2 regions of the Rossellomorea sp. RS05 genome follow, and region 2 is predicted to be linked to the other one. Evidence: predicted binding sites of a transcription regulator. Region 2 holds the regulator's gene; the other holds the start of a gene.
What was found. The regulator LexA, encoded in region 2, represses DNA repair genes until DNA is damaged. The targets are predictions, from matches to a motif close to CGAACATATGTTCG.
Positions count from the first base shown of each region.

Region 1 (11,796 bases), on a different contig from region 2:
TTTTTCTAAGTTATGATTGATTCAAACAATCATTTAACTGTTTATGTTCAAAATAAACAAATAAACTTGACTATCTTGTTCGTTTCGAACATAATGAAATCAAGATAACGAAATGGAGGTGAAGTTCTTGATACCTGAAGAACGGCATTCCATCATCATCGAAAAGCTCCAGCAGACTGGGAAGGTCGAGTTGGAAGAGCTATTGGACAATATCGGAGTATCGGCCATGACGATCCGAAGGGATCTTGCCTTTCTAGAAAAGGAAGGGAAGTTGATCCGGACGCATGGGGGCGCGGTATTACCGGACCCGATCATAGCGGAAACACCGTATATGTGGAAGGAAAGCAAGAACATTGAGTACAAACGGGAGATCGCAACCAAAGCGATCCCACTTATAAAACCGGGTTCGTCCTTGTTCCTTGATTCCGGGACGACAACCTTGGAAATTGCGAAGCAAATTAAAGAAATCGAAGGGCTGACGATCATCACCAATGATATCCGTATTGCCTTTGAACTTCTTGAAGCGAAATCCAAAGTGATGGTGACCGGGGGAGAGCTGCAGTCAGAAGTGGGAGCGCTCTTCGGACCATCTGCACAAGAATTTCTCCAGGGTGTTCATGTAGATCTGTTCTTCCTAGGGGCCCACGCCGTTGAGGAAAAAGCCGGTGTGACCGCCCCTACCTATGAGAAAGCGGCTATCAAGAAAGCGATGCTGGCTTCAGCACAGCAAACCTGGCTTGTAGCGGATTCGAGTAAATTCCAGCATAAGTCATTTGCCAAGGTATGCGGGATCTCAGAGCTGGCAGGCATGATCGTCGATGAGGGAATCAATCCTGAAATGCGGAACAGGTATTCCAACATGGTGGAAGTCATATAGCAGCACAGAGGGGGCAGTGATTATGAAGATTGGCGTTATAGCAGATGATTTAACTGGAGCGAACGCAACCGGCGTTCGCCTTACGAAGACGGGCTTCCCGGCTTCGACGATTGTGTATGATCGGGAAATCATAGCGGATGCTGGTGTAGAGGCGGTTTGCATCGATACCGACAGCCGATACGCCCCGGACGAGGTGATCGACCGACGGCTCAACCGGGCAATGGACGAGCTGGAACGATGGGGAGCAGGCATCCTATGTAAGCGGATCGACAGTACGGTCAGGGGGAAGATCGGGTACGAGATCGACACGATGCTGAGTCGGTTAGGTGAGAACACCATCGGCATCGTGGTCGCTTCCTTCCCGAGCTCGGGAAGGATCACATCAGGCGGTTACCTTCTTGTCGATGGTGTACCCGTGCAAGAGACCGATGTGGCAAAAGATCCTGTCATGCCGATCACCCAGTCTTACGTGCCAGGCTTGATTCAAAAGCAGAGTGAAAATAAAGTAAGCCACGTTGGTCTTGAAACCGTATTGGCAGGCAAACAGAAAATTGTAAGCGCTATAAAAGAACAGGTTGATAAGGGGACCCGTATTCTTGTGTTCGATGCTGTCACCGATGAGGAAATCGAAGCAATTGCCGAAGCAATGGCAGAAATCACAGACCGCAGATTGATCCCCATCGATCCGGGACCGCTGACGGCAGCCTATGCACGATCTGCACACCACCGAATGGTCGATTCGAAGAAAATCGTCGTGACCATCGGAAGTGTCACCACCCATACGGGAAGACAGATCAATTATTTGATTGATAAAACCAATACCTCGTCGGTGTTCGTGGACGCTGCGAAACTTGCAACATTCTCTGAATCATGGGAGACAGAGATCGAGCGGGCGACGGCAGAAGCGTTGGAGCGCATCGATCAAGAAACGGTCCTTCTCATCACGACTTATTCAACCAATCCTAAGATCCTCGACCTGCGTACGCTGGCCCTGGAAGAAGGAGTCAGTCAGGATGCACTTGCTAAGAGGATCTCCGATGGCTTGGCGAAGATCACCCGAGTAGTGATCGAGAAGAGAAGGAACGACATTCAAGGCTGCTTCTCCAGTGGGGGAGACGTCACAGCATCTCTATGTGCCATCAGCCGTGCAGGCGGTATTCGCCTGGAGGATGAAGTGTTGCCACTTGCCGCATATGGATCTTTCATCGGTGGCCATCTCGACGGATTGCCTGTCGTGACCAAAGGTGGCATGATCGGGGATAAAAAAGCCATTTATACAAGTGTGAAATACCTAATGACCAAAAACACAAAGAGGAGTGTTCAACTATGAATGAAAAAGCAATCATCGCCATTCCAATGGGAGATCCTGCAGGGATCGGTCCGGAAATCACAGTTAAATCACTGGCATCAGAAAAAATTTACGAAGAGTGTAAGCCGGTTGTCGTAGGAGATGCGTCGGTCCTAAGAAAAGCGATCGCCATTACCCAGACAGGACTCGAGATCAATACGATCGAAAACCCTGAAGATGGAAAGTTCGAACATGGAACGATTGATGTCATTGACCTTCAAAACATCGATATTGAAGAGATGAAGTATGGGGAAGTACAAGCTCAGTGCGGAAAGGCTGCGTTCGAATATATCCAGCATACGGTCAAGCTTGCGACAGAAGGATCCGTTCAGGCCATGGCAACGACTCCAATCAATAAAGAGTCACTGAAAGCGGCAAAGGTGCCCTATATCGGTCACACGGAAATGCTAGAATCACTGACGAATACAAAAGATCCCCTCACGATGTTCCAAGTACGGAACATGAGGATCTTCTTCCTTACGCGCCATCTTTCATTGAAGGATGCCATAGATCAAATGACAAAAGAGCGTGTGAAAGATTACTTGATCCGCTGTGACAAAGCCCTTCAACGTCTTGGAGTGGAAAAGCGCCACTTCGCCGTTGCCGGTTTGAACCCACATAGTGGTGAGAATGGATTGTTCGGCATGGAGGAAGTCAATGAGATCAAGCCGGGAATCGAAGCAGCCGTTGCAGAAGGAATCAGCGCAGTCGGCCCGGTACCTGCTGACTCTGTCTTCTTCCAAGCTCTCCAAGGTAAATACGATGCGGTTCTATCACTCTATCACGATCAAGGTCATATCGCGGCGAAGATGACGGACTTCCATAAAACCATCTCGATCACCAATGGTCTTCCGTTCCTGCGCACGTCCGTCGATCACGGTACTGCCTTTGATATCGCTGGAAAAAACATTGCCTCAAGCGAGAGCATGGAAGAATGTATCCACCTGGCAGCACAGTATGCACCGAGCTTCACGAGGGAAACGATGGCATAAAAGAGTGGAACGTCAGGGGCAGGAGAGGTCCTGCCTTTGACTTATTAAAAATACAGGACGAACAAGGGGGACTTGGATATGGAAGCAACAGCTATGCAGATGATCGGTGGTTTAGTTGTCGGAGTCATTTTACTCATCTTTTTTGTCGTGAAAACAAAGATTCACGCATTCCTTGCACTGATTATATCCGCATCCGTAACAGGAATCATCGGGGGGATGGCACCTGAGAATGTCGTAGGTGAGATATCGGCCGGATTTGGAACGACCCTGGGGTCGATCGGTGTGGTCATCGGTTTTGGCGTCATGATGGGGAAAATCCTCGAGCTGTCGGGTGCTGCTGAACGATTGGCATACAGCTTGGTGAAAACATTAGGAAAGAAGAAGGAAGAGTGGGCCATGGCGGCAGCGGGTTATCTGATTTCCATCCCGATCTTTGTTGACTCTGCCTTCGTTATCTTAAACCCTTTAGTTAAAGCGCTTTCAAGAAAAACAGGTAAATCTGTCGTTGGACTTGGAGTGGCTCTTGGGGTAGGTCTCGTTGCGACCCACCATGCGGTTCCGCCGACACCAGGTCCATTGGGAGTAGCGGGAATCTTCGGTGTTGATATTGGGATGATGATTCTTTCTGGATTGATTTTCGGACTGGGTATTGTAATTGTAGGGGTGTTTTATGCGAAGTGGATCGGGAAGAAGATCTATCAGTTACCTGCCGAAGAAGGGGATGAGTTCATCCGGCCTTCTAAGCAAGAAGCCTATATTGAATTTTTAGAGCTTGAAGCGGAACGGACGAAGGACCTCCCATCTTTGACAAAGTCACTGATGCCGATTGTTTTCCCGATTCTATTAATCTTCTTTAATACTACACTGACGGCCTTGGCAGACGCGGGGACGGTGAGCGTTAACGCGCAGCTCCTATCCTACATCAAGTTCTTCGGTAACCCTGTGACCGCTGTAGGAATCGGTCTGATCATTGCCATCTACACCTTGACCAACAATATGAAACGCCTGGATACATTGGATCGTATGGAAGAAGGAATTAAATCATCTGGAATCATCCTTCTCGTTACCGGAGCCGGTGGAGCACTAGGAAACATCCTTCGTGCAAGTGGATCTGGAGATTATATCGCAGAGCAAATCTCTCAACTGGCATTGCCTGCAATCCTCGTGCCATTCCTGATTGCTACGATTGTAAGACTTGTTCAAGGAAGTGGGACGGTTGCGATGATTACTGCAGCATCCATCTCCGCGCCAATCATTGCCCAGCTTGATGTGAACCTTGTCTTGGCTGCTCAAGCATGTGCCCTTGGGGCGATGATCTTCTCCTACTTCAATGATAGCTTGTTCTGGGTATTGAATAGAATGCTAGGAATCAAAAACGTAAAGGAACAGATCCTTGTCTGGTCGGTTCCAACCACTATCGCTTGGGGTGTATCCCTCGTCATGCTGTTGGTAGCTGACTTCATCTTCTGATCTATACAACGAAAACCGGATCGAACTCCATTCGATCCGGTTTTTTAGATTGTATTCAAGATCAACACCACTCCCACGATACACATCACCCAGCTCAGAGCCGAATTCGAATGCTCCGCAAGCTTCAGCCTCAGTTTCTCTAAAGGTCCCTCCAGCCATTTCCCCATCAGTCGATAGCCAATGAAAATCAATATAGCTGGCAGGATCATGATGAAGGTATAGACAATCAGGGTGGGGAGCCACAGATACAGGGGAATTCCTTCAGACGTCATAAGCCCGATGGCCGCGAAATATGGGAAGGCGGTGCCGGCTTCGATGACGAAGGTGGTGAGGCCGATGAGGGTGATCGACAGGAGGCTCTCCGTTTTCGGCAGCGGGATGGTGCGCTTCTTGTTGGTAGGGATGAAGAAGCTTGCGATGAAGAGGATTACCCCGATGGCGAACAGGGTCCTGCTGACGATGACATGCTCGGTCAGTGAGCTGAAGGCGTCGAGTATCGTCGTGAAGCCGAGCATCATGACAATGCCGAGGGCTATGTAAAGGGTGGCCACGGTGAACAGATAGACGAAGAGACGGGATGCGCTCTTTGGTGGATTCCCTAAAAGCAGATAGAGTGTGACGCCGATGATTGTCGGGCTCAGGGTGTCTAGAAGGGCCAGGCCGCCGAGGTAGAGGAGGAGTTCAGTTTCCATCCGTTTCCTCCAGATAGAGGTCGTACGCTTCGGCCATCAGCTCGAGGACATCCTGATCGACAGGATAGAGGCGGTGTTCTTCGGATTTCTCGGGGCACATGCGGATCTCCCAGAGCTGATCGAGGAACGCATCTTCGCCGTCGAAGTCGAGGGCGCGCTTCTCATCCATGCGGTGGATGATGCCCTGGATTCTGGGGTGGGATGGCCCGAGGTCCATATACTTCTTGAGCTGACCGAGGAGGGCGATCCACTCAAGGGAATCGGGGTCGGTGCTATTCATATTCGGCAGGCGCTCAAGTACGCGTTCGTCATGCACATCCCAGTTATCCCGCGACTTCAGGAGGGAATCTTTCTTGCCCCTGGCATACAGGCTCATGATCTTCGAGATTTGGAATTCTTCCCCGTCAATCGCGAGGCCGTTCATGAGCTCTCGCAGGGATTTTTCAATATCAGCCAACCGGTCCTTTTCATTGAGGATATAGGACAGTTGCTTATTCAGGCTCTCCGCCCAGTCCCACTCTTTTGATACAAGGATCTGTCCGATTTCGGAAAGCTGGAATCCGATCGACTTAAGGAACTGAATCTGTTGAAGCTTCTTCAGTTCCGCCGATGTATAGAGACGGTGTCCGCCGTTCGTCTTCCCTGCAGGAATCAGCAGGCCGATTTGATCATAATACCTGAGCGTCCGTACCGACACCCCGCTCATTTTCTTCACTTCATTGATATGAAGCACCCTCATCATTCCTCTCTATCCTTCGTCGCCATTCCCGATTTTAGCAAGTAGCCCAGTCCGAGTCCCACAAGCACACCAGGAATGGCCGCATCGAATACAAGTCCGATCCCGGCACCGACGATGACGCATCCGTATATCACCATATCTTCTTTCTTCATTCCGAATCTCCTCCTTTTTTTCAGTATAAAAGATGACGGTACGTCACTTGCAAGAACGAAACACCTTATCAGTTGAAGGTGACGCAGCGTCATCTTTTATAATGGGTATGACAGATGAGGACGGTTCCGATGCGCCACTTCTTTGAAGCATCGGAATCATCCCAATGAACTTACGCGCAAAAGGAGGCAGGAGTATGAAAAAGATCATGATGATGATTTTGAGTGCCGTGATACTTGCGGGTTGCCGAGGAGGATCGGAAGAGGTATTTGTACAGAAGGAATCGGCAGCGGAATTGGGGGAGGTTGCCGTCGATTTTGCGAGTACGAATGTGAAGGTCACGGTTGGCGAGGGGGATGAGGTGGAGACCCATATGACGGTGTATGACAGCGGTCCCGGCGTCAGCCTTGACCGGAACGGAGACCGATTGACGATCAAGGTGGACAGTAATGCCATTCGACTGGTGAATCTGAAGAAGAAGCCTTCTCTGGAAGTGCGAATCCCAGAGAGCTTCAATGGGACACTCGTTCTTGATGGTTCATCTGGGAATGTTTCAGGAGAAGAGCTCGGGCGTCACCGGATCGAGGTGGAAACGAGCAGTGGCAATGTGGATCTCCATGTGGCAGAACTTCAGGCGCCGGTTTCGGTGAAGACGAGAAGTGGCAAGGCATCGGTGAGGTTTGACGAGGAACGCCCCGACTTGAAGCTTGATGTGTCGACGAACAGTGGAAGCCAGTCAATCGGCGTGGACCTGGACGGGAAATCGACCTCGAAAAAAGGGGTCAGTGGGGTGTCGGGAGGCGGAAGCCATGAGGTGAAGATTGAGACAAGGTCTGGTGGGGTGCGGGTGGAGTGAAGTGTCCGTCCCCATATGTCAAAAAAATGGCACATGGGAACCGTCCCCATGTGCCATACATTTAGTGCCACTTTTCTACTAGCTTGAAGCCTTTGGTTTTTAGGAATTTCATGTTGGGATGGAAGGTTTCAATCAGGGTGGATGGGCTTGTTTCAGTAAGGTTTAAAAGTCCGGTGCGGTTGAGGCTGACGCTGAGGAGGCACCCCGATGCGCCTTCTTCTGCTTGGGATTCACCAAGGACATTTACGACGACGTTTTCAACCGGGAGGCAGTGGATAAGATCCAAGCCAATTCTGAGCACAGAACTGCACACATAATCTTGCAGGAGCTGAAGGTATTTTCCTTTTGCCATTTTTCTAGATGAGAGCTTACCAGTCTTCGTAAGGGACAAGGCATTCTCAGGAATCGGATCCACATTAATGGTCAAGTCCACTAATACACTCTCATTATCGAGGATGGTAAATGCGATATCGTTTCCCAGTTCATCAAAGATGGTGAAAATATGATGACGCTCTAGAGCGCTGATCCATGCGTCCCTGTCACCATTCAAAACATTCTGGGCAAGGGACGTCTTAGCTACCCATTCCGCGTACGATGCGTCATCAACTTTCTGGCTATCAGTCAGTTCTTTTTGCATTTTTGCTTGTCGTGCTTCTATTCTTTTAAACAAGCGGTCGATCCAGTTGGGTTCGAAAGAGGCAAGTTTTTGCTTTGCTTCGACCACGCGGGGACCGTCTTCTCCTTGTGAAAAGGGAGGGAGCGTATCCCTAATACCCGGCCAATCGACAGGTTGCAAGGCGTCTTCATGTAGATGCGTAATGGAAGCAATGTAGGCTTCGTACTCCTCAACCTGAACACCGTTGTATTGTACCTGGACATGGTTTCGGTTGTTTTGCGTAGATGACAGGCGTTTCTGATAAGATAATCCGGTTCCTGGTATGCTTGCCCCGACACTCACCCCGCGAGAACTTGTATTAACCCTCAATCCCTTCCCGCCGACCGACATGCCGACACCTTTTGTACTAAGATTCATCCGTACGCCCGGTGCGATCTTCATGCTCTTTCTAAAACGGAAACCCACTTTCATCTTCTCCTTTCGTCATACCTAGTCAGTGTATAGTAAATGTTAGAGTTTGGTAAACTTACTATACCATTAAACCATACAGGAATTTTAGCAGGGGTTTTGAAATGGAATTTTCGATTATATGTAAAAGATAGAATACTTGGAATCAATAATAGGTACCTGCCCTGAACAGAAGAACGTTTGCTGGGCACAACGCTTCCCTAACATCATAGGGTCCCTATGTATTTAAAAAACTGTGCGTAGGGTCCGTCCCCATGCGCCACTCAGTGTATTGCCTCCCACTCACTCAAATACATCATCCCGTTCACATCTCCTGGATTTTCAAGGGGGCAGATCAGCTCCAGACTGTTGCCATCGGGATCGGGGAAGTGGATTTTTGCGTGGGCCATCCCGTTGTGTGCCATCACGAAGGGTTCCACCGGCTCAAAGCCGAACGCCCGCCGTGGAGAACATCCCCGTTCAGTGAGCCAAGCGACGGATTGTTTCAGCTCGTCGAGGGCCACCTGAAAGGCAACATGTCGGATGGAAGGGTGATACGCGAGTTCCACGCAATCCGTATCCCATAGCCCGAGCCAGCTTCTTTCTTTCTCGATCCACATGAACGCAAGCCCGTCCCCTGCGCGGTGGGAGAGCTCCAAACCCAGCCCCTCGTAGAAGGTGATGGAACGATCTACGCTCCTTACGGGAAGATGGGCTTCGTATAATCCTTTGATCATGGTCATGACCTCCTTTTCTATACTGTACCTTGACGAACGGGTGGATTCGACGGGCAAATGGCCGGGTTGGTATGAGACATAAGGTGGAGGTCAAGGGGATAGAGAGGTTCCTCCCATTAGAAAAAAGCTTCGTCCCTTCAGCAATTGTGTGGAGGGAAGAAGCTTTTTCGGTTTTCATCTCAGGTGGAACATTCCTTTTCCGGTGTTCATATCGATCGGCAACGAAGAATGTTGATGGGCGATGACCCAAGACCCCTCAATCTTTTTGAGACCGAATGTAAACCGGTTCGCAATCTGTCGAAGTTTTTCTTCCGATTCTTTCGTATACGCAGCAAACACCACTTCACAATGAACAAAAGCGACTGTATCGCTTTCCTCCACCTTTATTTCATTAAATAGGGCTTTGAGGATCTCGCCTTCCTCATTCAAACCTGTAAACCATTCGATCACATTCTTTCTCCACTCGGAGATCCCTCTGCATTCCCAGTCGCCCCAACAATCATAAATGTGAACATCCTCGGCATGCGCAGATAAGAATTTCTCCACATCCTGTTCGTAAACGGCCGTTTTGTATACTTCAAGAACATCTTTTGCGGCACCATTTTTCATTTTGAGTACCCCTCTCTAAAAAGCATCTCGACTAGTCATTCGAGGCTACCTGGTTAATTCCTTTTTTTAAAAGGAATTATCCCGTTTAATCATCTAGGTAAATAGGTGGGGAAAATTGGCAGCCTATAAGCCTTCTGTCTCAATACGTCTCATTTCGTAAAGGAACAAACGTTCGGTTATACTAACGGACAGAGGTGATTGGAATGATAAGAGACAGAGGGAAAATCAAATGGACGTCGCTCATGCTCCCGGAGCACGTCAAGGAACTGAGGGATATATGGGAGGTATTCGAGCGCGACCCGAAGCCTGAGGTCGACATCTTCGCCTTGAGCGAGATGGAGGAGCGGATCCGCTATGCCATGGAGTACCACCTTCCCCTGCGGATGAAAATATGGAATGAATTGAAAGGGAAATGTGAAATGAAGACGGGTACGATTCATTATCTGAATGAACGGGACCGGAATGTGATGCTTGAGTGCGGCGATGAGGGGTTCGTCCGGGTACGCGTGGAGGACCTGATTTCGGTGGATGTAGTGGAATAAGAAAGGAAGGGACACTTGCGTAATCGTGAGTGTCTTTGTTTATGGGAAATAAAAGGAAATCATACGGAGGATATGATATGGTAATAGAGAAGTGCTTTTACGAGCGGTTATTGATCAAGAAGAGATAATGGGGGGTGAAATCATGTTGAAGAAATTCACCATGACGGGGAAAATTCTTTTTACGATGGGGTTCATCCTATTTGTACTAAGCTCTTTTCTGTATTCAGAATTCACTGAGGAAGGTTATTGGAAGATGGGGTTGATCATCGGTGCCCTAGTGGCCATCAGTTCCAACTTTTTAACAATCAAACGTGCATCCAAAAGGAGAGCCTTACATGATTAAACAAATCGAGCATCCGCAAGCCTGGGAGCTCCGCCACACCGTCATGTGGCCGGACCGACCCTATGACTATATCAAAGTAGAGGGCGATGAATCGGCCCTGCACTACGGACTCTTTCATGAAGGTGATCTGAAGTCCGTCATCTCCCTCTTCATCGAGGAAAAGGAGTGTCAGTTCAGGAAGTTTGCCACCCTTGAAGAAGAGCAGGGAAAGGGCTACGGGAGCCGACTACTTGAACATGTACTTGAAGAATTGAAAGCTAAGGGCATCCGCCGCATCTGGTGCAACGCACGTACTGAAAAAGCCGGCTTCTATAGCCGGTTCGGGTTGCGTGAAACCGACCGCCACTTCACCAAAGGCGACAAGGCGTATGTGATCATGGAAATGACGCAAGCGTCAAAGGAGGGGTAGCCAATGGAGATCACATTCATCCGACATGGGCAGGGGGAGCATACGCTGAGCCTGCCGGAAAGCTTGCAGTTGGAGGATCCGTCATTGACGGAAGCGGGGAAGGAACAGGCAAGGAGCCTTTCAACGGTCTTCACTGTTACGAAGGATGATCTGGTGGTTGTGAGCCCTGTGCGGAGAACCTTGCAAACGGCCTCCTTGATTGCCGGTGAATCGGGGTGCAGGCGGGTCGTGCATCCGTTGGTGTCCCCGAGGATGTTCCCGCAAAAGCCGGGGGCAGTGACATTGCCATGCGATCGGATGTTGGACCTGAAGACCATCCGGAACGAGTTCCCTGACTTTGAAGTGAAATTCGGGATGGACCCGGATATGTGTGCGTCGGGAATCAATGTCATGCCTCATGACGAGTTTTCGGAATGGGCCGACATCTTTTTACGATGGATCGAGGATCAGGGCGCCCATCACGTGTACGTGGTATCCCATGACGGGACGATCACAGCGTACCGGGAGCGACTGAGAAGAGAAACGCTATCCAGAGCCGACTTCTTAAATGATGCGGGCTGGATCAGGGAGCAGTATGGACAGTGAACGCTACAAGAGGCTGCCTCACAGCAGCCGGTAGTCATGCGTTCTGTTCACGGATGATTTTCAATCGGTTCAGCAATCCGAAGAAGTGTTCATTGTAAAGGGCCATTCTGTTTTACCGGCTGATCAAACGGGTAAACTACGTCTGTAAACATTTACGGAAGCGGGGAGATAATGATGAAGATCTCATATCATGGCCACTCAGTGGTGAAATTCGAAACCAACGGAAAAACGATCCTTGTTGATCCGTTCATCAACGGGAATGAATATACCGATCTAAATGCAGATGACGTCAAAGCTGATGTGATCATCCTGACCCACGGACATAACGACCACGTGGGTGATACTGTCGCCATCGCGAAAAGGAATGACTCCTTGGTGATTGCA
Region 1 covers NZ_JBDKWY010000004.1:317,446-329,241, forward strand. The annotation lists gene ABJ225_RS13550 (DeoR/GlpR family DNA-binding transcription regulator) at 119-877, shown strand; gene ABJ225_RS13555 (four-carbon acid sugar kinase family protein) at 900-2,207, shown strand; gene pdxA (4-hydroxythreonine-4-phosphate dehydrogenase PdxA) at 2,204-3,217, shown strand; gene ABJ225_RS13565 (GntP family permease) at 3,296-4,687, shown strand; gene ABJ225_RS13570 (GAP family protein) at 4,732-5,379, opposite strand; gene ABJ225_RS13575 (MerR family transcriptional regulator) at 5,369-6,112, opposite strand; gene ABJ225_RS13580 (hypothetical protein) at 6,118-6,270, opposite strand; gene ABJ225_RS13585 (DUF4097 family beta strand repeat-containing protein) at 6,465-7,124, shown strand; gene ABJ225_RS13590 (DUF4236 domain-containing protein) at 7,186-8,181, opposite strand; gene ABJ225_RS13595 (VOC family protein) at 8,472-8,924, opposite strand; gene ABJ225_RS13600 (YybH family protein) at 9,099-9,533, opposite strand; gene ABJ225_RS13605 (YolD-like family protein) at 9,737-10,075, shown strand; gene ABJ225_RS13610 (hypothetical protein) at 10,218-10,418, shown strand; gene ABJ225_RS13615 (GNAT family N-acetyltransferase) at 10,411-10,827, shown strand; gene ABJ225_RS13620 (histidine phosphatase family protein) at 10,831-11,412, shown strand; gene ABJ225_RS13625 (metal-dependent hydrolase) at 11,587-11,796, shown strand, end outside.
Region 1: the regulator LexA is predicted to act here: its motif matches at 9,695-9,708, upstream of ABJ225_RS13605 (YolD-like family protein).

Region 2 (11,796 bases):
AGCGATATAAATATTGATGAGTGCGAAAGGTTAAGACCAGGATTTGGTGGGTTTGGAGGTTTTGGAAGACCTTATGGGTTTGGGCGTCCGTTTGGATTCGGAAGGCCATTTTGGGGTGGCCCATTTTTAGGGGGAGTAGCTGGGGGCCTATTAGGAGCTTCACTGCTTTCACCATATGGATATGGTTATGGTGCTGGATACGCATACGGACCGTCTTATGGATATGGGGCAGGCTATGGATACGGTCCCTCATATGGATATGGCCCGGGCTACGGATATGGATCAGGATGTTGCTAAGATTAGGTAAGAAAAATAACCACCCTTAAAGGGTGGTTATTTTCTACACTACACAATGGGGTCTTTTTGCATAGGCGGTCAAAGTTGAAGCGAAAGGGTGCTCAATCTCTTCTCATTAAAAAATAATACCCAAAAAAATCGTTTATACTCTAGTTTCATTGTGAAAGGTATTGTAAAAAGCAACAAATAAAAGGAGGAACTGTTACTGTACAGGTGGTTGCTCCTTTTATATTAGTTCATTGAAGAAGGTATCAAAATTGAATCAGATGGAAATTGGGACTACGGCGAATTTTTTCTATGGGAGATGTTACAAACTTAATATATGTTGCTGCATTGATATAGGTGCCTTTTCTATCCGTGAATAGAAGTAAAAAAATAGGGTACGCTATAAATGACCTTGTACTGATACATGGTTAATTTTCCGACCTTCTGATGGCCATTCTTCTAAACCTAACTAATGAAGATGGTAATATGTAAAGCCCATCTTTGTCAGGGATGGGCTTTTGCATTTGATGCAAGTATCTTCTATTACATTCTGTTACGAATGAACATCTCAATCCACTAACAAAAACACACTTTTATTGAAAAAATACTGAACATTAATTAAAGCGATTTACCATACCCCTTTTAATTCAGTAAAAACTTAAAGATATTGAATGATATTTCACCCTAAATTCTTATCCATATTCGTCCGAAAATGGATTGCTTGTAAATTATTCACTAATTGTAACAGATTGTTTAGAGAGTACCAGAACTCTGACCAGAAGAGTAAAAATAACATCCTTAATATTTGGATAGTAAATTCTAACGAACAATTTTCATGAAGTCGCATAAAATGTTTAATGTAAGGATTGATTGGTCATCAATCCTTTTGCAAGTTTGCTGGGGATCGGCCAGATCTTTACTCTTTCTCTAATTCTATTAGAGAAAGAGTTTTTTTCGTTAATTAACTATTATTTTGAATTTGCAAGTAGAAATTAAGACTATTCTATTAAGTTAATTGAGAGTAAATGGGGCAAGCGTACAAGCATAAAATATTTAACCACATATTCTATAGAAAAGAAAGGTGGTGAAATAATATGGATTGCTTCAGTAAACCTCTAGGAAAAGATGTTAAATGTCCTCAAAGGCCAAAAAGGGAATGTAAAGACGCTCATTTTGAGAACTGTGCTCCTATTTCAGGTAGTGGAAACAGGGACGTAAATGTAATTTTTGATGTTGAGCCCAATAGTCTTCATGTAACAGCTGCAGGGACTATCGAAAATTTCAGTGATCAATCATTTAACGTTCGTTTTGAAAGAGAGAATAGTGCTCCAATAATTATTCTAATAGCACCCCATAGTTCTATTACTTTTGTCTACGATAATCTAATTAGAATTGCGACTACTGGTACTGCTCCTGAGAGAACCTATAATGGTTCGTTAAAGATTCAATTGCACTATACCTTTGAAAGAGTTTGTAAAAAGTACTAATAAATTTGAGCCTCGAACTCTTTCGGGGCTTTTTAATCTTGAGTTTTTAATATAAGGATTTCAGGAATAACAAAAGAGGGTTGGTAAGAAATAATAATTACATTATAATGTGATTGTTAACTAGAATACTGAAGTTAGTATAGACTATAAAATAACCTAAATGATTTCATTTTTTTTAATAGGTGAGTTAAAATAATTGATATACAAAAAAAACAGTAGGCAATCATATTCAAAGGACTCGAAGGTCAAAGGACATTACACTTAGGAAATTAAGTGTAATGACAGGTATATCTCTCAATTACCTATCACAAATTGAAAATGGAAAAAAGAATTCCTCTTTAATGAAATTGACTATAATTTTTTTTACTTAGAAATTGGTTGGGAAGACTTGTTTGAGCGTATTTGGTGAAATTTTAAATGTAAATAAAAGAGAATGCAATTAATTAGTTTGCATTCTCTTTCTTATTTAAATTAAGTCGCAGTTTGTAATAAATGAGGTTGGACTGCCTTGCGATACAAACGGAACAAGGGTTTGGAAAGTAGTGGTCGTATTATCGGTAGCGAAGATTTCCCAAGTAATCTGACCAGTTACTGTATTCAGAGTAGCGGTCACTTGCGCTTCGAATGTTCGTGAAGGACCATTATTTATCCGCCCGTTAATAACCCCCTCAACAGTAGCGATCGTTAACCCGGCCCCACAAGTAATTGACGTGCGTCGTCCCTGTGTAAACTGAAAGTTCTCTCCGTTACCCGCGTTAAAGACGAAGTTGAAATTATCGACTGCTGGATTGCATATACCCTGTATTCCTTCTCCACACTCAACGACTGTAATGTTCAGTGTGCCGGTGTAATCGGTTGTGTTGCCAAATTGGGTAACCCGTATTTGGGCGCCCGGCTGAGCTCCGCCTTGGGTATTTAATCTGAAACGACATGGGCAATCTTCCGGAGGAAATGGACAATCAACCGATACGTTAACAGGACCGGCCGTGACGTCTTGCCCACCAACCGTTGCGGAGGCCGTAATCGTCACCGTCTCCACAGCACCAACTGCAGGTTGAACGGTGGCAGTGTAAGACCCGTCAGCCTGAGTGATGGCTGGATTAGGATTAACAAAGACATTGTTGCCAGGGGAAGCGACCGTGAAGAATACCGGTATGCCAGCCACTGGAGAACCGTCACATAATAAAGTGCCGTTTATAGGAGCTCCGTCACACCCCACTACGATACCTGGAGGAACTAGGGTTAAGGAAGGATTCGCACATTCAAGGCAACTGGCACGGACGTAAGCTGTCGTGGAAATCGGGATATTATTGACTTCAGCACTGGCAGTGATCGGTACTCCCTCCTGCACATCTGTGCCAAATGGAACCGTAGCAAGACTTTGGAATTCTCCGTTTTGATCGGTTAAGACTTGAGATGGTGTAAACTCGACCAAGGAACTGGAAAGCGTTACTTCAACATTTGGAACCGGTGTGCCTTCGCATAACACTCGACCAGTGATTGGCTTGCTGCAACTGATTGGAGATGGGTTATCGAGCTGAATGATTGGATTCACGCATTCACAATCGACTAGGACATTTCTTGTAGGGGATGAAGTCGGAATGCCACCTACTATTGTAGAGGCTTGGATGGTAATAAGCTCGCTAGCTCCGACACTTGGAAGGATTGTAGCTGTATATGTTCCATCTGCCCCGGTTATGGCCGGATTTGGAGATATGATAACTTCGGCCTGAGGTGGGAAAATGGTGAAAGAAATCGGTGCGCCTGAGATCGGCTGACCGTCACAAGTGAGTTGGCCTGTGATTTGCGCCCCCTCACATCCTACTGTCTCTGCCGGTACGTTTAACGTAAGAATTGGATTGGTACAATTTTCACACCCAGCAATAACCGTACCAGTTGCAGAAACAGGTATACCAAAAGGAGTTGCAGTTGCGGTATAAGAAACAGTTTGATTTGGAGTTCCTGGTGCAACGGTGACAGCACTTGAAAATTCACCGTTTTGATCTGTCACAGAGGTCGGAGTGGTGAAATTTAAGATAGGATTTCCGGAAAAAGTGACGGGTAAATTCGGTATCGGAGTGCCGTTGCATGTTAAACGACCTGAAAGGGTGCCATTACAGCTGATTTGCATAACCTCATCCAAATCAATGGTCGGATTATCACATGGTGGGCAAATGACTCGAATGGATTGGGGAGTGGTGCTGACGACTATGCCACCTACAGTGGTTGTGGCCGTTAATGTAATGGTTTCATCTACTCCCCTAAATGGAAGGAGGGTGGCTGTATATTCCCCGTTAACTCCAGTGATAGATGGATTGGGATTGACAACGACCCTTCCCGAAGAGCTCTGAACAGTGAAGCTAATAGCTGCACTTGGTATAGATTGGCCATCACAAGTCAATCTTCCACTGATTTGAGCACCTTGACACGTCACTACTTCGGTAATGGCGTTAATCGTTAACGTAGGGTTTTGACATACTATACACCCGACCCTGGTGGTTATACTTGTGGTATCGGTTCGTCCATTTATTTCAGTGGAAGCCGTGATGATGACATTTGGAGTAATGGGAGTACCTCTCGGAATGGTAACGGTTGTGGTGAATTGACCAAAACGATTAGTAACAGGTCGTGGATTAGCAAAAATCAACCCTGGAAAAGACGATGACAACTCTACAATTTGTAAACTTAGAGGTCGCATATCACATAACACCCGTCCAGTAATGGTCCCAGTGCAGCTAATGGCTACGATTTGATCCAACTGGATCATGGGGTTTATACAATCCGCAGGAAAAATGTCAGGACAGCCTTTTGGAGCTAACTTTTGAATACATAAATTTTCAACATTATCTTTTTTTTCTTCATTAAACAATTGCGTTTCTCCTCTCAGTAAATAAGTCAAATCTTCACCATCAACATATGAAAATAGAGAAATATAGGTACGCCCTTTTTAAATGTTCCAATGCTATATGAAAAAAGGGTGGAATTACGGAGGTGAATCCACTCACGATTCCACCAACAAAACACACACACTTTTAATAAAAGTTACGATATAATATTGAAAGAGTTTTTTTGAAATCCCCATTATATCAACAATTAATCAAAGTTATTATACGGAATTCTCCCCAGAATTCTAATCCGTACACAAGTTCACCCTTGGGAGCGCGAGCAATATATTCAAATGTATTAATCTATCTAAAAATCCCCCTGAAGGGTTGCACCCTTCAGGGGGATTTTTTTACAATTTGATTAGAATACATATCGCATACACCCTGCGCATAGGGGTTCAGGAAATAAACTTCCTCATTGGGAGAATTGAAACTGCTTCTATATGACACAATGAGTGAGATGAATCTAATGTAGACCGTTGTCTGTCCCATAAGACGACGGTGACACTAAAAACGGATGCCGCAGCATCCGTTTTGTATATTAAGCTGATAGAGTCGTTTTTTGGTCTATCAACAGTAAGAGGGAGTCCTGAATCTTTTTACTCGATGAGCTTAGTCCGACCGTCTCCACATCACAGCCTTGGTCTCTGCACTTTGACAAGACTTTTTCGAAGGCTGCCACAGCGGACTCATCCCAGATCTGTGCACCGGTAAAATCGATTTTTACATGTTGTACCTCATCAGACAATTGGAATGCACCCACAAACGTCTCCACGGATGCAAAGAACAATTGACCCTCCACTTTAAAATGACGATTCACACCCTCAACTTTTTCCGTCACCTTCAGCGTGGATATCTTGGCCACAAAGAACATGGCGCTGAGCAATACCCCTGCAATGACCCCTTTTGAGAGATCGTGAGTGGCAACCACGATGGCGACGGTGATGAGCATCACTGCGGCATCTGCTTTAGGAGCTTTCCTGATGTAACGGAATGATGACCAGTCGAACGTACCGATAGAGACCATGATCATGATTCCGGCGAGAACCGCCATGGGGATCTTCACGACGAAATCCCCAAGTACGATGATTAGGAACATCAGGAAAGAGCCTGCAACAAAGGTGGATAAACGTCCCCGTCCACCGGATTTTACATTGATCACCGACTGACCGATCATCGCGCATCCGGCCATCCCACCGAAGAATCCATTGATGATATTGGCGATTCCCTGACCCCTTGCTTCCTGATTTTTATTGCTGTCCGTATCCGTCATGTCATCTACGATGGAAGCCGTCATAAGGGATTCGAGTAGTCCTACAATCGCGAGTGCGAGTGAGTAGGGTAAAATGATACTCAATGTCTCAAGTGAGAACGGGATATCGGGAAGGAAGAACGATGGCAAGGTCTGACGTATCGTCCCGAGATCTCCCACGGTCCTTAAGTCTGCCTTTGAAATCAAGGCAACGGCAGTAAGCACCACAATAGCCACTAGGGGGGCGGGGATGGATTTTACGAATCGGGGCAGCACATACACAACCACCAATGTCACCGCCACAAATACATAGGTCATCCCATTAATGTTGAAAAAGTGAGGCACTTGGGCTGAAAAAATCAGGATGGCCAAAGCATTCACGAATCCGATCATCACAGCGCGTGGGATGAATTTCATGAGCCTTGCGATTTTACATACACCGAACAAGAGTTGGATGACTCCTGTCAGGATAGTGGCTGCCAACAGATAGTTTAACCCATAATCTTTGACAAGAGGGACCATGACAAGGGCCATGGCACCGGTAGCAGCAGAAATCATGGCAGGTCTTCCGCCGACAAAGGAAATGATGACGGCAATACAAAAAGAAGCGTATAGCCCGACCATAGGATCGACACCCGCTATGATGGAAAAGGCAATGGCCTCAGGAATGAGCGCAAGGGCTACGACGATCCCGGAAAGGATGTCTCCCCTGACATTCGAAAACCATTGTTGTTTTATGGTATTCTTCATATTGTCACCTCAAAAAAATCATATATTTTAATTCAATAGAAAACAGTTTATCACCGATTTTCCCAAAAGTAAACCTTTTCGGGAAAAGTAATTACAAACAGGTGAAGGGGAAGGAGATAGGTATGATCATCGGATACTACAGACCGAGCAATGATGATCCTGAAGGACGGATCCAGGAGAAAAAACTACTGGAGAAAAAATGCACGGTTTTATACAAGGAGGAACATTCTTCACCGAAGAGGAGAGTGAACTTGGAAGCGCTGCTTGCAGAAGCAGGGCAGGGGGATACGGTCGTCGTGGCTTCTCTAATCGACTTCGCTGATTCCACCCGGCAGCTATTGGAACTTTTAAACGAGTTAGAAACGAAAGGGACACAGTTCATTTCCATATCTGAAGGGCTGTCGACCAGTCCTGGGAAGACGTACCGTTTTCAGGAGGTATTGGAGCATCTTATAAGCTTTCAAAGCGATGTGATCAGTGAAAGGACAAAAAAGGGCTTAGGAGAAGCTAAAGAGAAGGGAGTCAGTACGGGACGACCGCGCAAGCCTGATGAAAATGTAAAAAAGGCCATCGCCATGTATGAATCAAAAACGTACAGCCTGGCGGAAATAAAAGAAAAAACGGGCATCAGTAAGTCCACTTTATACCGCTATCTTGAAAGATAGAAGAAAAGGAGCTTCCGCCACATGTGACGGAAGCTCCTTTTTGCTTGTCATTTTAATGAACTTGACGGTAGACACCGACGACCTTGCCCAAAATGGATACATTGCGTAGGATGATCGGATCCATGGAGGAATTTTCAGGCTGGAGCCTCACGAAATCTCTTTCTTTGAAGAATCGTTTCACGGTCGCTTCATCTTCTTCCGTCATGGCGACTACGATCTCCCCATTGTTGGCGGTTTGCTGTTGCCTTACGATGACGAAATCCCCGTCGAGGATACCGGCTTCGATCATACTGTCACCCATGATTTCCAGCATGAAAGTATGCTCGTCAGCAGGAGCCATTCTTTCCGGGAGAGGAAAGTACTCTTCGACATTTTCAACCGCTGTGATCGGTTGACCGGCTGTGACTTTCCCGATGAGGGGAACATTCACAACATTATGGCGGGGGATCGAGTCTTCCACCAGGTCGAGGATCTCGATGGCTCTTGGCTTGGTCGGATCCCGGCGGATGAGGCCTTTGCTTTCGAGTCGGGCCAGATGGCCGTGGACAGTGGAGCTTGAGGCAAGTCCAACGGCTTCCCCGATCTCACGTACGGAAGGCGGATAGCCCTTTTCTTTTACGGAGCTTTTGATATATTCCAAGATATCCTGCTGCCGTTTGGATAGTTTTGTCATAGTCACGCACCTCAATCTATCGATCTTATGTTCCCATTATAACATGGGGATGGGAACGATACAAACATAAGTTCGAATTTTCGATTGACTCCAAACGGATGTTCGTATTATGATGGATACAACAAGCAGAACAAACATTCGTATGGAGGGGAACATTATGGCAGGAAAACTTTGGGCGAATTACTCATATATACTCGTATTTTTTGGTTTGGCACTTATGGCTTCAATCTATTTCATTCTTCAAATGGGAGGCGGAGTATCTTATCATAGTATCGAGGTGCAGGATGGTGATACGCTCTGGACCATAGCAGAGGAATACAGCAGCGACTCTTCCATGTCCACCGATGAATTTATCAAGTGGGTGGGAGAAAGGAATAATCTTTCCACTTATACAATTTCTGCAGGTGATTCACTAGTGCTTCCAGTCGAAAAGAAGCTCGGGATCAACGGGGATTATCAGTATGTCATGAACGAGGAATAGAGGGATTTTAAATGAATGCGATCATCTACTGTCGGGTGAGTACGAAGAAAGATACACAAGAAACATCACTCGAACGTCAGGAAGAAGAACTGTCCAAGCTTGCGCTGGAGTATGGGATGCAGGTGACATCGGTCATAAAGGATCAGGCAAGCGGTTATGATCTTGACCGGCCAGGCGTCCTCGAGATGCTGGACATAGTAAGGGATCAGTCGATCGATGCGGTGTTGATCCAGGATGAGACGAGGATTGGAAGGGGCAATGCGAAGATTGCCCTGATCCATTGCCTGTTGAAAGAAGAGGTCAAAATTATCAGTCAATCCCACAGCGGCGAGCTCCACCTATCGGACTCCGACTCCATGGTCATCAATATCGTAAGCATGGTGGAGGAATATCAGCGCAAGCTGCATAACCTGAAGATCAAAAGGGGGATGAAAAGGGCAGTTGCGAATGGGTTCCGTCCCCAGAAGAATCTGAAGAACAAAGGGAATATCGAAGGCAGGGAACGAAAGGAAGTCCCCGTCGAAGAAATCGTCAGGCTGCGCAAAAATGAGCTAACATTTGCAGAAATTGCCGCTACTTTGCGTGGGTTTGGCTACGACGTTTCGAAGGCAACCGTTCATCGGCGCTATAAAGAACATATGGACTCCATCGATCAAGCGTAACCCTTGTCATCACCCTTTATATTTAGTAACATGTCGTTATACGTTACCGAAATCAAAGGGGTTTTATAGATGCTTTCAAAAGAAAAAATGAACCGGATCAATGAATTGTCCAAAAAATCCAAGTCTACCGGGCTTTCAGCAGATGAAGCGAAGGAACAGACCAGGTTGAGGAAAGAATATCTTGAGACGTTCCGTCAATCCATGAAAGGGACCATAGAGAATACCAGAATCTTTGATCCTGATGGGAATGAAGTGACGCCCAAGAAGATACAAGATATTCAAAACAAAAAGAAACACTGATTGTAAGTCAATACTGGATCACGCTGCCTTTTAAGCGTGGTCCTTTTTGATTATGTCGAATGAATGAGGCAGTGGTGAATTCAGAATGGATATCGGTTTTAACAAAAAGAGAGACGTGGTATCATTCAAGATAGTTGTATAAACAGCCAAAGAAGATTAATATTAAGTAGAGATTGAAAAGGAAGGATGTCTGACATGTTTGATAAAACAGATCAATTAGCAATTAACACAATCCGAACGTTATCGATCGACGCGATCGAAAAGGCAAACTCCGGTCATCCGGGAATGCCGATGGGTGCAGCCCCTATGGCGTATGCCTTATGGACACGCTTCATGAACCATAACCCAAAAAATCCTCATTGGTTTAACCGTGACCGTTTTGTTCTCTCTGCAGGGCATGGGTCAATGCTTTTATACAGCTTGCTTCACCTTTCAGGCTACGATGTTTCCATGGACGACTTGAAGAATTTCCGTCAGTGGGGAAGTAAAACACCTGGACACCCTGAGTATAAACATACAGCAGGTGTAGAAGCTACAACAGGCCCGCTTGGACAAGGAATCGCGATGGCGGTTGGTATGGCTATGGCTGAGAGACATATGGCAGCTACTTATAACAAAGAGGGCCACGACATCATCGATCACTTTACATACTCCATCTGTGGAGACGGAGATTTGATGGAGGGCGTTTCAGCTGAAGCAGCTTCACTTGCTGCTCACTTGAAATTGGGCCGCTTGGTCGTTCTTTATGATTCAAATGATATTTCCCTTGATGGGGAACTTGACAAATCATTCTCTGAAAGCGTCAAAGGACGTTTCGAATCCTACGGCTGGCAATATGTCCGCGTGGAAGATGGAAATGATCTTGAGGAAATCTCTAAAGCCATTGAAGAAGCACAGGGTGATACAAACCGCCCTACCATGATCGAGGTCAAAACGGTCATCGGCTACGGTGCACCTAATAAATCTGGTAAGTCTGCTGTCCATGGTGCTCCACTAGGGGAAGACGAGATGAAACTCACCAAGGACTACTATAAATGGACGTTCGATCAAGACTTCCATGTTCCGGATGAAGTCTACGCCCGTTTTGAAGAGAAAATCCAACAGGCTGGAAGTGAGAAAGAGGAAGCATGGGCGAAGAAATTCGTGGCATATCAAGATGCTCTTCCAGAACTTTCAGCACAGCTTGAAACAGCCATCAGAGGCGAATTGGCTGAAGGATGGGATAAAGAAATCCCTGTTTACGAAGAGGGCAGTTCATTGGCAAGCCGTGCTTCTTCAGGAGACGTACTGAATGCCATCGCTAAAAACCTGCCGACGTTCATCGGTGGATCTGCTGACCTTGCGGGTTCAAACAAAACGAACATCAAGGGTGAAACAGACTTCTCTGCAGAATCGTATGATGGGCGCAACATCTGGTTCGGTGTCCGTGAATTTGCCATGGGTGCGGCTATGAACGGTATGGCCCTTCACGGCGGCCTGCAGGTGTTTGGCGGAACATTCTTTGTGTTCAGTGATTATTTGCGTCCTGCCATCCGTTTGGCGGCTCTGATGGGACTACCGGTCACATACGTATTCACTCATGACAGTATCGCAGTTGGAGAAGATGGACCTACGCATGAGCCTGTAGAACAGCTTGCATCACTTCGTGCACTTCCGAATCTATCTGTCATCAGACCGGCAGATGGCAACGAAGTAGCAGCTGCGTGGAGACTTGCTGTTGAGTCGAAAGATCAGCCGACCATGCTTGTCCTTTCACGTCAGAATCTGCCGACCATGAAGTCTTCTGCTGATAAAGCGTATAACGGTGTAAGTAAGGGTGCGTATGTAGCATCCCCGGCTGGTAAGGAACAGCCTGATGCGATTTTGATTGCTACCGGTTCGGAAGTGGGTCTTGCCATGGACGCTCAAAAAGCACTTGAAAAAGACGGGATCAATGCATCGGTTGTCAGCATGCCTTCATGGGATCGTTTCGAAAAACAATCTGCGGAATACAAGGAATCCATCCTTCCGAAGAGCGTGAAGAAACGTCTTGCCATCGAAATGGGCTCTCCACTCGGATGGGACCGTTACGTCGGTGATGAAGGTGACATCCTCGCTATTGACGGATTCGGTGCCTCAGCGCCTGGAGAAAAAGTGATGGAAGAGTACGGATTTACAACAAATAATGTTGTGTCCCGTATTAAAGCCTTACTTCAAAAGTAAAACATCCTGAGCCGGCTCATCCATTGAGCCGGCTTTTTTTAGGTGGTGTACATGATGGAGATTAAATGTGAACATCAAAAAGAGCGGAGTGCCTTCGTCCCTCTGTTGATGCTTGCCGATGAATCAGAAGCTGCAGTAAGAAGTTATCTTGAAGATG
Region 2 covers NZ_JBDKWY010000001.1:627,470-639,265, forward strand. The annotation lists gene ABJ225_RS03245 (hypothetical protein) at 1-297, shown strand, start outside; gene ABJ225_RS03250 (S-Ena type endospore appendage) at 1,377-1,769, shown strand; gene ABJ225_RS22345 (helix-turn-helix domain-containing protein) at 1,997-2,140, shown strand; gene ABJ225_RS03255 (hypothetical protein) at 2,236-4,668, opposite strand; gene ABJ225_RS03260 (SulP family inorganic anion transporter) at 5,196-6,656, opposite strand; gene ABJ225_RS03265 (recombinase family protein) at 6,779-7,321, shown strand; gene lexA (transcriptional repressor LexA) at 7,374-7,994, opposite strand; gene yneA (cell division suppressor protein YneA) at 8,152-8,475, shown strand; gene ABJ225_RS03280 (YneB family resolvase-like protein) at 8,487-9,137, shown strand; gene ABJ225_RS03285 (DUF896 domain-containing protein) at 9,207-9,437, shown strand; gene tkt (transketolase) at 9,633-11,639, shown strand; gene ABJ225_RS03295 (GNAT family N-acetyltransferase) at 11,694-11,796, shown strand, end outside.